Regions from separate parts of the Spirillospora sp. NPDC029432 genome, predicted to be linked through region 1. Evidence: predicted binding sites of a transcription regulator. Region 1 holds the regulator's gene; each other region holds the start of a gene.
What was found. The regulator LexA, encoded in region 1, represses DNA repair genes until DNA is damaged. The targets are predictions, from matches to a motif close to TCGAACANNTGTTCGA.
Positions count from the first base shown of each region.

Region 2: a site for LexA is predicted at 2,480-2,495, ahead of recA (recombinase RecA). Genes of this name have one in related genera too.
Region 3: a site for LexA is predicted at 2,736-2,751, ahead of uvrA (excinuclease ABC subunit UvrA). Genes of this name have one in related genera too.

Region 1 is NZ_JBEZWH010000027.1:75,120-80,035, forward strand. Features, by position in the region: gene leuS (leucine--tRNA ligase) at 1-1,205, shown strand, start outside; gene lexA (transcriptional repressor LexA) at 1,531-2,232, opposite strand; gene AB0881_RS22090 (LysM peptidoglycan-binding domain-containing protein) at 2,430-2,948, shown strand; gene AB0881_RS22095 (MFS transporter) at 3,039-4,631, shown strand; gene AB0881_RS22100 (serine hydrolase domain-containing protein) at 4,660-4,916, shown strand, end outside.
Region 2 is NZ_JBEZWH010000003.1:63,194-68,109, reverse strand. Features, by position in the region: gene AB0881_RS03055 (regulatory protein RecX) at 1-473, opposite strand, end outside; gene recA (recombinase RecA) at 1,260-2,393, opposite strand; gene AB0881_RS03045 (ATP-grasp domain-containing protein) at 2,587-3,447, shown strand; gene AB0881_RS03040 (hypothetical protein) at 3,627-4,004, shown strand; gene AB0881_RS03035 (glutathionylspermidine synthase family protein) at 4,008-4,916, shown strand, end outside.
Region 3 is NZ_JBEZWH010000125.1:2,874-7,789, forward strand. Features, by position in the region: partial or broken gene AB0881_RS40930 (tetratricopeptide repeat protein) at 1-155, shown strand, start outside; gene AB0881_RS40935 (Crp/Fnr family transcriptional regulator) at 307-1,032, shown strand; gene AB0881_RS40940 (maleylpyruvate isomerase family mycothiol-dependent enzyme) at 1,029-1,769, opposite strand; gene AB0881_RS40945 (MBL fold metallo-hydrolase) at 1,856-2,677, shown strand; gene uvrA (excinuclease ABC subunit UvrA) at 2,983-4,916, shown strand, end outside.

The DNA.
Region 1 (4,916 bases):
GGCTGCGCGACTGGCTGGTCTCCCGGCAGCGCTTCTGGGGCTGCCCGATCCCGATCGTGCACTGCGACGCCTGCGGCGAGGTCCCCGTCCCGGACGACCAGCTGCCCGTCCGGCTGCCCGACGACATGCGCGGCTCCGACCTGGCCCCCAAGGGCACCTCGCCGCTGGCGTCCAACGCCGCCTGGGTGAACACCGAGTGCCCCAAGTGCGGCGGGGCCGCCAGGCGCGACACCGACACCATGGACACCTTCGTCGACTCGTCCTGGTACTACTTCCGCTACTGCTCGCCCGGCTACACCGAGGGCCCGTTCGACGTCGAGCAGGTCCGCCGCTGGATGCCCGTCGACCAGTACACCGGCGGTGTCGAGCACGCGATCCTGCACCTGCTGTACAGCCGGTTCTTCACCAAGGTCCTGTACGACATGGGCATGGTGGACTTCACCGAGCCGTTCACCCGGCTGCTCAACCAGGGCCAGGTCATCCTGAACGGCAAGGCGATGTCGAAGTCGCTGGGCAACATGGTCGACCTGGGCGCCCAGATCGACGAGTTCGGCGTCGACGTCGTCCGGCTGGCGATGCTGTTCTCCGGCCCGCCCGAGGACGACATCGACTGGGCCGACGTGTCGCCGCACGGCATGTCCAAGTTCCTGAGCCGCGTCCACCGGATCGCCACCGAGGTCACCGCCCCGGTGGGCACCGACCCGGCCACCGGCTCGACCGACCTGCGGCGCGCCACCCACCACGCGATCGAGGAGGCCACCGGCCTGGTCGAGGTCCGCCGCTTCAACGTGGCGATCTCGCGGATCATGGAGCTGGTGAACGCCACCCGCAAGGCCATCGACGGCGGCGCGGGCCCCGCCGACCCGGCCGTCCGGGAGGCCGCCGAGGCGATCACGGTGATGCTGTCGCTGTTCGCGCCGTACACCGCCGACGAGACGTGGGAGATCCTGGGCCACGAGGCCCCGGTCGCCACCGCCGGCTGGCCCGCGGCCGATCCGGCGCTGCTGGTCCAGGAGTCGGTGACCTGCGTCGTCCAGGTCGCCGGCAAGGTCCGCGACCGGCTGGAGGTCTCGCCCGGCATCGACCCGGCGGACCTGGAGCGGCAGGCCCTGGAGTCCGCCAAGATCAAGGAAGCGCTGGCCGGCCGCGGCATCCGCAAGGTCATCGTCCGCGCGCCCAAGATCGTCAACATCGTCCCCGCCTGACGGGGACGGCGCACCAGGTCGTACCAGGTCATACCAGGTTCGCTCGGGCGGCACCGGACCCGTTCCGGTGCCGCCGGAGCGGCCCTGACGGGGACTCGCGGGTCAGGGTCCCCGAGAGCTCGAAGAGGCGCTGGGGAGCGCCGAGGCAGCCGAGGAAACGGTCACGGCACCGCCGCGGGGGCGGCGGGCCCGGGCCGGAGGACACGAAGACACGACCGCCCGGGGACGCGGCTTACGCCGCGTTCCCGGGCGGTCACGACAGATCACATACAGCAGGCGGGGGCAGTCCGACGCGGGGGTCAGATGCGGGAGTCACATGGAAGTGTCACATCTTGCGCAGGACCGCTACGACGCGACCGAGGACGGAGGCCTCGTCGCCCGGGATCGGCTCGTAGGCGGGGTTCTGCGGCATCAGCCAGATGTGCCCGTCGCGGCGCTTGAAGGTCTTCACCGTCGCCTCGCCGTCGATCATGGCGGCGACGATGTCGCCCTGCTCGGCGACCGGCTGCTGCCGGACCACGACCCAGTCGCCGTCGGCGATGGCGGCCTCGATCATCGAGTCACCGGTCACCTTCAGCAGGAAGTGGGTGCCCTCGCCGACCAGCTGCTTGGGCAGCGTGAAGACGTCCTCGACGGCCTCCTCGGCCAGGATCGGGCCACCGGCGGCGATGCGGCCGACCAGGGGGACGTAGGCGGGCGCCGGGCGGGTCGCGGTCTCGGCGGCCGTGCCGGGGGCCTCGAACGCCTCATCGTCGGTGCGGACCGGGGTGGTGCCGGGGACCCGGACCTCGACGGCGCGGGGGCGGTTGGGGTCGCGCCGGAGGTAGCCCTTGCGCTGCAGGGCGCGCAGCTGGTGCGAGACGCTGGAGGTGCTGGTCAGGCCGACCGCCTCGCCGATCTCGCGCATCGACGGCGGGTAGCCGCGGCGCTGGACCGAGTCGCGGATGACTTCCAGCACCATGCGCTGCCGCTGGGTGAGACCGCTCTCGTCCCCAGGGCCGTCGGGCAGCTCCCGGACCTTGCTCATCGCTCGTCGCCTCCCCGGCGCTGGATCCGTCACTCCTTGTCATGGCACGTTATCGCGTCCGCACCCGATGATCAAACAATTGTTCGAAGAATGTCCTCGCGTTTCGCCCCCGGATTGATGTACAACATCGTACAGGCGTTCGATCGAAAATGCATTCGAACGCGGGGGAGTGCACGGCTGACCGCAGGAGGGCCGAGATGGCGGGGTCGCCCGAGGGGACGCGCGACAGGACCGATGCCCCGATGACCGCCCCGAAGAGACCGGACGAAGTGGCGGAAAGGCTCACCGGCCACGCCGGCCACGCCGGCCACGCCGGCCACGCCGGCCACACTGGCCGCGCCGGGCGCGCCGGGCGCGTAGAGGGCGCCGGGCGTCCCGCCGGGCCGCCGCCGCTGCGGCTGACCAGGCGCGGCCGCGGCGTGCTGATCGGGACCGTGGCGACCGGGCTGCTGGTGACGTTCTGGCTCACCGCGGGGCTGGGCGCCAGCGCGGGCGACGGCACCGAGCGGCCCGCCCAGCGCATGTCCGACGAGGCCGACCGGGGCGACCGGGCCCGGACCGTGGTGGTCGAGCCCGGCGAGACGCTCTGGGAGATCGCCTCCCGGGACGACCCGGACGGCGACCCGCGGGTCACGGTGCGCCGCATCATCGACCTGAACGGGCTCGCCGGCACGTTCATCCAGCCGGGCCAGGAGCTGCGCATGCCGGCCCGCTAGATTTTTCGGCGCGGCGTGTAGAGAACGCCGCGCCGGCTCCGACCCCTTCGTGAACGGCGCCCGCAGGGGGCGCCAGGAGGAGGGGGCGCCATGGAGCCGCACACCCGCACAGACACCGCGCACGCCGCGCAGGCCAGGGCCGGCCGGCGCGAATGGGCGGGACTCGCCGTCCTCGTCCTGATCGCGCTGATGGTCTCGATCGATGTCTTCGTCCTGCTGCTGGCGCTGCCGCACCTGAGCGCGGACCTGGGCGCGACCGCCACCCAGCAGCTGTGGATCATGGACGTCTACGGCTTCCTGCTGTCCGGGTTCCTGATCACGATGGGCGGGCTGGGCGACCGGATCGGGCGCCGCCGGCTGCTGCTGATCGGGGCGGCCGCGTTCGGCACCGCCTCGGTGGTGGCCGCGTACGCGCCGACCCCCGAGCTGCTGATCGCGGCGCGGGCGCTGCTGGGCGTGGCCGGGGCCACCCTGGCGCCCTCGACGCTGTCGCTGATCGGCACGATGTTCCGCGACCCGCGGCAGCGGTCGCTGGCGATCGGCGTGTGGCTGGTCGGCGTCATGGGCGGCGCCGCGCTCGGGCCGGTCGTGGGCGGGCTGCTGATCGGGCACTTCTGGTGGGGGTCGGCGTTCCTGCTCGGCGTGCCCGCGGCCGTCCTGCTGCTGGTGCTCGGTCCGCTGCTGCTGCCCGAGTACCGCGCCCCCGGCGCGGGCCGGATCGACCTGGCCAGCGTGGCGCTGTCGCTGGCGGCGATCCTGCCGGCCGTGTACGGGATCAAGGAGCTGGCGCACGCCCCGGGGGCGCTGCCCGTCGCCGTGCTGGGCGCCGGGCTCGCCGCCGGCGCGCTCTTCGTCCGGCGGCAGCGGCGGCTCGCCGACCCGCTGATCGACCTGCGGCTGTTCCGCAACCGGGAGTTCGGCGCCGCCCTGGGCGGCACGCTGGCGGCGACGCTGCTGGGCGGCGCGATCATGATGTTCCTGACCCAGCACCTCCAGCTGGTGCAGGGCCTGTCCCCGCAGGCCGCCGCGCTGTGGATGCTGCCCGCGCTCGGCGCCAACACGCTGGGCTTCCAGATCTCCCCGCTGCTGGCCCGGCGGATCCGCCCGGCGCGGCTCATCGCGGCCGGGATGGCCGTGTCGGTCTGGGGGCTGCTGCTGCTGACCCAGGTCGGGACGGACCGCGACCCGGTCCTGCTGATCACCGGCTGGGGGCTGATCGGGCTGGGCTCGGGCCCGCTGGTCACGCTGGCGGCCGACCTGGTGGTCGGCTCCGTGCCGCAGGAGCGGGCCGGTTCGGCGGCGGCCATGAACGAGACCAGCGGCGAGTTCGGGTTCGCGCTCGGCATCGCGCTCCTCGGCAGCGCCGGCACGGTCCTCTACCGGTCCCTGATGGACGCGCCGGGCGCGGCGGGGGAGAGTCTGGCGGGTGCCGTGGCGCAGGCCGGTAGTCTTCCCTCCCCCGCCGGTGAGGCGCTGCTGGAGTCGGCTCGCGCGGCGTTCACCACCGGGCTGCACGCGGTCGCCTTCGGGAGCGCCGTGCTGCTGGCCGCGATGGCCGTGCTGATCGCCGTGCTGCTGCGCCGCGTACCGCCGATCGGCGCCGAGCGCGAGCCCGAGCCCGGCACCGAGCCCGGGTCCGAGCCCGCCGAGCGGCCGGGGCCCGTCCCCGCCGACGCCTCCTGAACGAGCCTGAACGAGAAACGGGAAGACGATGCTGCAGCAGAGGATCAAGGACGCGATCGACCGGATGGTCGCGCAGGGCACCGAGACCGGGGTCCAGGTGTCGGTCTACCGGCACGGCGAGCCGGTGGTGGAGGCCGTCGCGGGCGTCGCCGATCCCGCGACCGGACGCCCGGTCACGCCCGGTACGCCGTTCTACGCGGCCTCCACCGGCAAGGGCGTGACCGCGACGGTGGTCCACGTGCTGGCGGAGCGGGGGGTCCTGGCATACGACACGCCCATCGCCGA
Region 2 (4,916 bases), on a different contig from region 1:
TCGGTGAACCTGCCCAGCACCCCCTCGGCGACCTCGTCCGGGATCCCCTTGCGCCGCAGTGCGTCCGCCAGCTGCGCCCGGGTCCGGGGCCCCATCCCGAGCAGCCGCAGGCAGATCTCCCGAGCCCGCCCCTCGGCGTCCCGCCCGCCCGCGCCCCGTTCACCTGCTCCCCGGTCACCTGCGTCCCGCTCAGCGGGCTCGCCGTCGTCCGCCCGCTCACCGGTGGCGGCGCCGGCGGCCCCCCGGCCCTCCCAGACCGAGCCGCCGCCCTGGCGCTCTTCCGCGCCTTTGCGCCCCCGCCGCTTCCGCTTGCCCTCACCACGTCCTGCGCCCCGAGCCGCACCGTCCCATGGCCCGGCGGAATCGCCCCGCCCGGCTTCCCGGTCCTCCCGCCCGCGCACCTCGGCGTCCTGCGCCGGCTCGACGGCCCCGGCGTCTCCCGCCCGCTCACCGGACTCGACACCGCGAGGCACCCCGGCTTCCCAGGGCAGGGCGTCGTCTCGCTGCTCTTCCTCGTCGTTCCGGCTCCGCCGCTTCTGTTTCCTCCCACCGCGTCCGGCGCTCCGCCCTGCGCCGTCAGTCGCAGCGGGGACCGGAGGCGCCGCCGCGGGGGCTTCAGCACTCGCGGGGTCGCCGCCTCGGGGTCCTTCTTCCCCTGGAACCGGCCGGACGGCCTCGTCGGCGACAAGGCCCGGTGGCTGCTCGCTCGTGCTCTTCGCGGACAGACCGTCATCGCCCCCGGCGGGCCGCCGACCCGGGCGGGTCTCAGGTGGTGGGGGTGTGGCGGGCCTGGCCGGAGTCCCGGGCTCCTGGTTCCAGGGGTTCTGCGTTTCCCAGGGGATCGCGGCCTTTTCGGACGCTTCCGCGCCCGGCAAGGGTGTGGGGCGGGGTGTGCTCGCCGGGGCGGCGGGGGGTGGTGGTGGCGTTCGGACGCTCCCCTCGTCCTCGTCGCCCTCGCCCTCTTGGGCCTCCTCGCCGTCCTGGGTCCAGGCGTTGCGGGACCAGGGGGTGGCGAAGGGGTTGGGGGGTGGCGGGGCGTCCAGGGACGACCAGGGGCCGTCCTCCACGGGCGGTGCCGGGTCGTCCTCGGTGGACCAGGGGTTCTCGCGCGTCATCGGCGGTCCTCGGGAGCGGCGGCGCCATTGGGGAAGGTCCGCGTACCCGCCGGGTACGGGATGGGGCGCCGCCGCCCTTCGTACGAGATCATTCCTCAGCCTTCGTCAAGAGACACCCGGATCGGGGGAATCCCCGTTACTTGATCACGAGTCGCCCGGCTTGGGGGTCTTGGCCTTGCGCGAGGTGGAGGCGGCGGCGCGGGCGGCGGGAGCCGGGGCGGCGGCGGCCGGGGGCGGGGTGTCGCCGGCGGCGGCCGGGACCGGTTCGGCCTCCTTGTCGACCTTGGGGCCGATGCCGAGCTTCTCCTTGATCTTCTTCTCGATCCCGTCGGCCATGTCCGGGTTGGCCTTGAGGAAGTTGCGGGCGTTCTCCTTGCCCTGGCCGAGCTGGTCGCCGTCGTAGGTGTACCAGGCGCCGGACTTGCGGACGAAGCCGTGCTCGACGCCGAGGTCGATCAGGCCGCCCTCGCGGGAGATGCCCTGGCCGTAGAGGAGGTCGAAGTCGGCGACGCGGAAGGGCGGGGCCATCTTGTTCTTGACGACCTTGACGCGGACGCGGTTGCCGACCGCCTCGGTGCCGTCCTTGAGGGTCTCGATGCGGCGGACGTCGAGCCGCACGGAGGCGTAGAACTTCAGCGCGCGGCCACCGGTGGTGGTCTCGGGCGAGCCGAACATGACGCCGACCTTCTCGCGGAGCTGGTTGATGAAGATCGCGGTCGTGCGGGTCTGGTTGATCGCGCCGGTGAGCTTGCGCAGCGCCTGGGACATCAGCCGGGCCTGGAGGCCGACGTGGCTGTCGCCCATCTCGCCCTCGATCTCGGCACGGGGCACCAGGGCCGCCACGGAGTCGATGACGACGATGTCGATGGCGCCGGAGCGGATCAGCATGTCGGTGATCTCGAGCGCCTGCTCGCCGGTGTCGGGCTGGGAGACCAGCAGCGCGTCGATGTCGACGCCGAGCTTGGCGGCGTACTCGGGGTCGAGGGCGTGCTCGGCGTCGACGAACGCCGCGATGCCGCCCTTCTTCTGCACGCTCGCCACGGCGTGCAGCGCGATGGAGGTCTTGCCGGACCCTTCGGGGCCGTACACCTCGACGACCCGGCCGCGCGGCAGGCCGCCGATGCCGAGCGCGATGTCGAGCGAGATGGAACCGGTGGGGATCACCTCGACCGGCGGCCGCGTCTCCTCGCCCATCCGCATGACCGAGCCCTTGCCGAACTGCCGCTCGATCTGGGCCAGTGCGGTCTCGAGAGCCTTCTCCCGGTCGTTCGCTGCCATGAGGTTCGCCCCTTTTTCCGTCTGTCCTTCGATGTCGGAGGCGACGTTACGGGGTGCCACCGACAGTTCGCGGTACCCCGACTTTACCGAACATCCGTTCGATCATGGTCTCGGCCGAGGATTTGCCCGGGAATCGCCGTGCGCGCGACACTCAAGAACCCGTACGCTGGCGCCGTCCACGGAGGGTTCCATCATGACGCTGACCGTCATCTTCTGCGTCGACCCGCTCCGGCCCCGGCGCGTTGACCCCCACTTCGCCCGCGAGGCGGCCGCCGTACGGGACCACTACGGCGAGATCGCCCTGATCGACCACGACGCGCTCCGGCACGGGGACGCCGAGGCGGCGGTACGGGCCGTTCCGCGGGACCTGGGGCCCGTCTGGTACCGCGGCTGGATGCTCACCAGCGACGAGTACGCCGCGATGGCGCGCCTGCTGAAGGCGCGCGGCGCCTTCCTGCTGACGCATCCGGAGGACTACCGGCGCGCGCACGAGCTGCCGGGATGGCACGACACGTTCGCGGGATTGACGCCGCAGAGCGTGTGGCGGCCGCTCGCCCCCGGCGAGGACCCGGGAGATCTGGGGGAACTGGTGCGCCCCCTCCGCGGGGGTCCCGCCATCGTGAAGGACTACGTGAAGTCGCGTAAGCACGAATGGGACGAGGCGTGCTACGTCCCGGACGTGAAGAACCTCTCCTCACTGCGCGGGATCGTGGCCAAGATGCTGGCGCTGCAGGAGGACTTCCTGGCCGGCGGCCTGGTCGTGCGCGAGTACGAGCCGTACGACGAGTACGGCGAGGCGCGCGTGTGGTGGGTGGATGGAGAGCCCGCGCTGGTCGGGCCGCACCCGGACAGCCCGGACCTCGAGCCCGACCCCGTCCTGGACGCGGTGGCGCCCGCCGTCCGTACTCTGGGCTGCCGTTTCATCACGACCGACCTGGCGTGCCGGGAGGACGGCGCGTGGCGGGTGGTCGAGGTCGGCGACGGCCAGGTGAGCGACCTTCCGTCGACGGTCGATCCGATGGACCTGTACGCGCATCTGCCGGTCCCGGACTGAGCCCTCCGAACAGAGTTCTAAGCCTTCGGGAACGGGACGGGTGTCCCTTCCGTCCGAGGAACGACCAGCCCTAAGCTATGGCCTCGCGACCGAGAGTTCACTTTCCCCGCGGGCGTCCGCGCCCGTCCCGTGGAACCGGCCGGTCGCGGGTCGCCTCGTTTTCGAAGGACGTGTTCGCCTTGCCCCCACAGGAACAGAAGCGTCGGCTCAGCTCCCGTGCCGTCAAGATCGGGATGGTCAGCGCGCTGTCCCTCACGGTGGCGGCCTGCGGCTCGAAGACCACCACCGCGTGGTGCGTGGACCGCATGGCGCCGAACGTCGGCAAGACCAAGGGCGGCTACCGGGTCGTTCCGGACGCCTTCTGCGACACCCGCGACATCGAGCGTGGAACGATCTCATACGGCCGGTACTTCTGGTACTACGGCGGCAACCGCGACAGCGACGGCTACGTGTCGGGCGGCAGCCGGGTGGGGCCCAGCAAGGGCAAGATCAAGTCCAGCAGGGGGAACACCCTGAGCCGCGGCGGCTTCGGCGGCGGCGGCAAGAGCGGGGGCTAGGCCGTGCGGAGAGCACGTTCGAAGCCGCGCGAGAACTGGGCGGAGAAGGTCGAGGAGCACGGCCTGGCGTACCACCGGACGGCGCATCCGGCGCACCTCCCGCGGCCCTACTGGGACGAGTCGGTGCACTACGTCTTCGAGATGGACGAGGTCCTGGCGCTGGAGGAGGTCGTCGAGGAACTGCACCGGATGTGCCTTCAGGTGGTCGAGCACGTGGTGACCACCGGGCGCTACCACGTGCTGGGCATCCCCGACTGGGTGGCGCCGCTCATAGAGGCGTCCTGGCGGCGCGGGGACCCGCACCTGTACGGGCGCTTCGACCTCTGCTACGACGGCGAGGGGCCGGCCAAGCTGCTGGAGTACAACGCCGACACCCCGACGTCCCTGGTGGAGAGCTCCATCGTGCAGTGGTTCTGGCTGCAGGAGGCCTTCCCTGGGGACGACCAGTGGAACTCCATCCACGAGCGCCTGGTGGCGCGGTGGAAGGAGATCGCCTCCGAGGTGGGCGAGGGCCCGGCGCACTTCGCGTGGACCCACGGCGACGAGACGGGCGAGGAGGTCATGACGATCGCCTACATGCAGGAGACCGCCGAGGAGGCGGGCCTGCCGGGGGTGGCGATCGCCATGGAGGAGGTCGGCTGGGATCCGCGGCGCAACCGGTTCGTGGACCTCAAGGAGTTCGAGATCCGCACCCTCTGCAAGCTGTACCCGTGGGAGTGGATCGTCAACGAGCCGTTCGGCCGCAACATCCCGGGGACGCCGACGCGCTGGATCGAGCCGATCTGGAAGATGGTCCTGTCAAACAAGGCGCTCCTGGTGCTCCTCTGGGAGCTGTTCCCCGGGCACCCCAACCTGCTCCCCACGTACCTGAACACGCCGTCCGACCTCACCTCGTACGTGCAGAAGCCGCTG
Region 3 (4,916 bases), on a different contig from region 1:
GGGACATGGGCGACCACCGGGGCCAGCGCAAGGCGCTGGAGCGGCTGCGCGACTCCTGCCTGGTGCTGGGCGACGCGGCCGCGGTGGCCGACTGCGACCGGCGGCTGCGCGCGGTCGACAGCTGGCTGGAGTCCGACGGCCCCGACGACGACTGAAGACCGCGCGTACCGGAGCGGAGGAACGGAGGGGAGGAACGGCCGAACGCCGGGAGAAGATCTGCAACCCGTGGTGCAATTTGCATGCACAGCGCATCGAAGTGTGGCGTAGTACGCAGTCGATCGCTGTACCGCCGCGTTCACTGGCGGTATGGACATCACCAGATTCTGGGACGAGCTCCCGGAGCGCGCGCGAGAGGCCCTGCTGCGCGCCGGCACCAACGTGATGATCAAACCGGGCGCGTTCCTGACCCGCGAGCACACCCGGGCCTCGCAGGTCTTCGTGCTGCGCTCGGGCGCGGTCAAGGTGTGGGTCGACCGCGGCGGCGAGACCGTGATCCTGGACGTGCTGGGCCCGGGCGACGTCGTCGGCGAGCTGGAGGCCGTGGACGGCGGCGTCCGCGACGCCAGCGTGGAGGCGCTGACCCGGGTGCAGGCGCTGGTCCTGCCCGCGGCCCGGTTCCGCGCGGTGCTGGACGCCCACCCCGGCGCGGCCTGGGCGGTGGCCGCCGTCCTCGCCGAGCGGCTGCGCGACGCCAACGGCCTGCGCACCGCGCACTTCCCCGACGAGCCCGAACGGCGGCTGGCGGGCCGGGTGCTGCGGCTGGTGGCCCGCTTCGGCAAGCCGCCGCCCGGCGGCGCCGGCTACGAGGTCCGCGTCCCGGTCAGCCAGCAGGACCTCGGCCGCTGGGCGGGCATGGGCCGCCGCAAGGTGGCCCAGATCCTGGCCGGGGAGCGGGGCCGGCTCGCGGTCGCCCGCAACGTGATCACCGTCCGGTCGGTGGCGGCCCTGCACCGCCTGGCCGGCGACCCCGCCGCCGGGTACGAGCCGCCCGCGGCCCCGGCGCGCGACGACCGCGAGCGCGTGGCCCCCTAGAACCCGCTGGGCGCGTACGGCCACGGCGGCGGCACGGGCAGCGGCCCGTCCGGCCGCATGAGCAGCCCCTCGCCCGCGGAGCGGCCGCTCAGCCAGGCCAGCAGCGCCCGCCCGCCGCCCGAGATCTCGGCAGCGCCGCCGAGGTCCGCGGCGTCCCCGGTGTCGGTCGCCACCAGCCGGTACCCCTCCAGCGCGCCCCTCAGGTCGGGAGGCAGCGCCGCCAGATCGGCCAGCGTGCTCGTCAGCGCCCACTCCACGTACGCCACGGGCCACCCGGCCGGCCCGTACCCGGCGGCCAGGTCCACATGGTGGGCCTCCACCTCGTGCCAGCGCCGGTAGACGGTGAACCAGGCCGGGTGCCGCCAGCCGGGCATCGCCCGCACCGTCCGGTCCCACGCCTCCTCCGGAAGCCGCGCCGCCTGGGCGGACAGCCGTTCCGCCGACGCGCGGAGGTCCTCGGCCAGCGCCGCGGCGCCCCGCCCCGCGCCCGCCTCCAGATCGGCGTTGCGCGCCTCCATGCTCGGGTACTGCGGGATCTCCTCGCCCGTGCGGGCCCACTCGAGGAGGTTCCACAGGGAGTCGGCGTTGCGCGCGATGTGGGTGGCCACGTGGCCACGCGTCCACCCGGGCAGCGCCGACGGGCCGCGCAGCTCCTCCTCGCCCAGCCCGGCCACCGTCGCCACGACCCGTTCCGTTCCGGCGTCGACCTCCGCCAGGACCTTCCGCCACTCGCCCATCGCGCCCCGCCTCTCTGTGCCACCGCTCCGTGGAAACCCCATCCTGCCCTGGTACGGCGGGGGCCACGCCGGTGACAATGATCTCCATGAGCCGGAACAGGGACCTGTCCATCTGCGTGACCTGCGGCGTCCAGTACGGTGCGCCGCGCGGCGACTGCCCGATCTGCGCGGACGAGCGCCAGTACGTGGGCTGGGAGGGCCAGCGCTGGACGAGCCTGGAGGAGCTGCGGGCCGCCGGGCACCGCGGCGTCGTCCGCGAGGAGGGCCCGGGGATCACCGGGATCGGCGCCGAGCCCGCGACCGCCATCGGCCAGCGCGCCCTGCTGGTGCGCACGCCCGCCGGGAACGTCCTGTGGGACATGATCACCTACCTCGACGACGCGCTGGTCGAGCAGGTGCGCGCGCTGGGCGGGATCGCCGCGATCGCGATCAGCCACCCGCACTACTACGGCACGATGATCGAGTGGGCCCGCGCCTTCGGCGCGCCGGTGTTCGTCCACGAGGCGGACCGGCGCTGGATCGCCCGGCCCGACGACGCGGTCACGTTCTGGAACGGCGACACCGCCGAGATCGCCGACGGGATCACGCTGATCAACGCCGGGGTGCACTTCGCCGGGGGACAGGTCCTGCACTGGCGGGACGGCGAGGACGGCGCGGGCGCGCTCCTGTCCGGTGACATCCTCCAGGTGGTCGCCGACCGCGACTGGGTGAGCTTCATGTACAGCTACCCCAACTTCATCCCCGAACGGCCGCGCACGGTGCGCCGGGCGCTGCGCCTGCTGGAGCCGTACCCGTTCGCCCGCGTGTACGGGGCGTGGTGGGACCGGATCGTGAAGACCGACGGCAAGGCGGCCGTGCGCCGCTCCGCCGCCCGCTACCTGGACTTCGCGCTGGACGACCGGGAGTGACCGAGGGGTGACCGGAGCGACCGGCGCGCCGTCCGCGGGTTCCGGTAGCGGGAGATCTTCGAACACGTGTACGGTTCCCAGGTGACGCCCGCCGCCTTCAGGGACGGGGGAGGACCCTGAAGAAATGCGGCGGCGGGCTCCGCTGTTGAAGAGTCGGGGAAGTCTGTCAGACCCCCTGGCTAGCCTGAGGGCGACGTGTGTCTTCACCATGTCCGGCGACCGTGTCCCATGACCGTGTCCGGCGACTGGGGACCCCCGGGACACGCGGGCCAGAGACATGCCACTAGAGGAACCGGAACAACGCCGTGCATGACCGACTCATCGTGCGTGGAGCACGCGAGCACAACCTGAAGGACGTCTCGCTCGACCTGCCGCGGGACTCCATGATCGTGTTCACCGGGCTGTCCGGCTCCGGCAAGTCCAGCCTGGCCTTCGACACGATCTTCGCCGAGGGACAGCGCCGGTACGTCGAGTCGCTGTCGGCGTACGCCCGGCAGTTCCTCGGCCAGATGGACAAGCCCGACGTCGACTTCATCGAGGGCCTGTCCCCGGCGGTGTCGATCGACCAGAAGTCCACCAGCAAGAACCCGCGCTCGACGGTCGGCACCATCACCGAGGTGTACGACTACCTGCGGCTGCTGTACGCCCGGATCGGCCACCCGCACTGCCCCGACTGCGGCCGCCCGATCAGCCGGCAAGCCCCCGAGCAGATCGTCGACCGGGTGCTGGAGCTGGAGCAGGGCACCCGCTTCCAGGTGCTGGCCCCGATCATCCGCGACCGCAAGGGCGAGTACGTCGAGCTGTTCCGCGAGCTCCAGTCCAAGGGCTTCTCCAGGGCCCTGGTCGACGGGGCGATGATCCGGCTGGACGAGCCGCCCAAGCTCAAGAAGCAGGAGAAGCACCACATCTCCGTGGTCGTCGACCGGCTGGCGGTCAAGGACACCGCCCGCCAGCGGCTGGCCGACTCGGTGGAGACCGCGCTCGGCCTGGCCGGCGGCACCATCGTGCTCGACTTCGTCGACCTGCCCGAGGACGACGAGCACCGCACCCGGATGTTCTCCGAGCACCTCTACTGCCCCTACGACGACCTGTCGTTCGAGGAGCTGGAGCCGCGCTCGTTCTCGTTCAACTCGCCGTACGGCGCCTGCCCCGACTGCACCGGCCTGGGCACCCGCATGGAGGTCGACCCCGAGCTGGTCGTCCCCGACCCCACGATGACGCTGGGCGAGGGCGCGATCCAGCCGTGGTCCAACGGGCACGTCAGCGACTACTTCCTGCGGCTGCTGTCGGCGCTGGGCGACGCCATGGGCTTCGACCTCAACACCGAGTGGGAGCGGCTGCCGGCCAAGGCCCGCAAGGCGATCCTCAACGGGCACGAGACCCAGGTCCACGTCCGCTACAAGAACCGCTACGGCCGCATCCGCTCGTACTACACCGCGTACGAGGGCGTGATCCCCTACATCCAGCGGCGGCACGCCGAGTCCGAGAGCGACTCCACCCGGGAGAAGTTCGAGGGCTACATGCGGGAGATCCCGTGCCCGTCCTGCGAGGGCGCGCGGCTCAAGCCGGTCGTCCTGGCGGTCACCATGGGCGGCCGGTCGATCGCCGACGTCGCGGCCATGCCGATCGGCGAGTGCGCCAAGTTCCTGCTGACGCTGGAGCTCAGCGACCGCGACCGGCACATCGCCGAGCGGGTGCTCAAGGAGATCAACGCCCGGCTGGGCTTCCTGCTGGACGTCGGGCTCGACTACCTCACCCTCGACCGCGCCTCGGCCACGCTGGCCGGCGGCGAGGCGCAGCGGATCCGGCTGGCCACCCAGATCGGCTCCGGCCTGGTCGGCGTGCTGTACGTGCTGGACGAGCCGTCCATCGGCCTGCACCAGCGCGACAACCACCGGCTGCTGGAGACGCTGATCCGGCTGCGCGACATGGGCAACACGCTGATCGTCGTCGAGCACGACGAGGACACCATCCAGGCCGCCGACTGGGTGGTCGACATCGGCCCCCGGGCCGGCGAGCACGGCGGCCAGATCGTGGTCTCCGGCACCGTCGAGGACCTGCTGTCCTCCGAGCAGTCGCTGACCGGCGCCTACCTGTCCGGCCGCCGCGAGATCGCGGTGCCCGAGATCCGCCGGCCCCGGCAGAAGGGCCGCGAGGTCGCCGTCAAGGGCGCCCGGCAGAACAACCTCCAGGGCGTGGACGTCGCGTTCCCGCTCGGCGTGTTCACCGCGGTCACCGG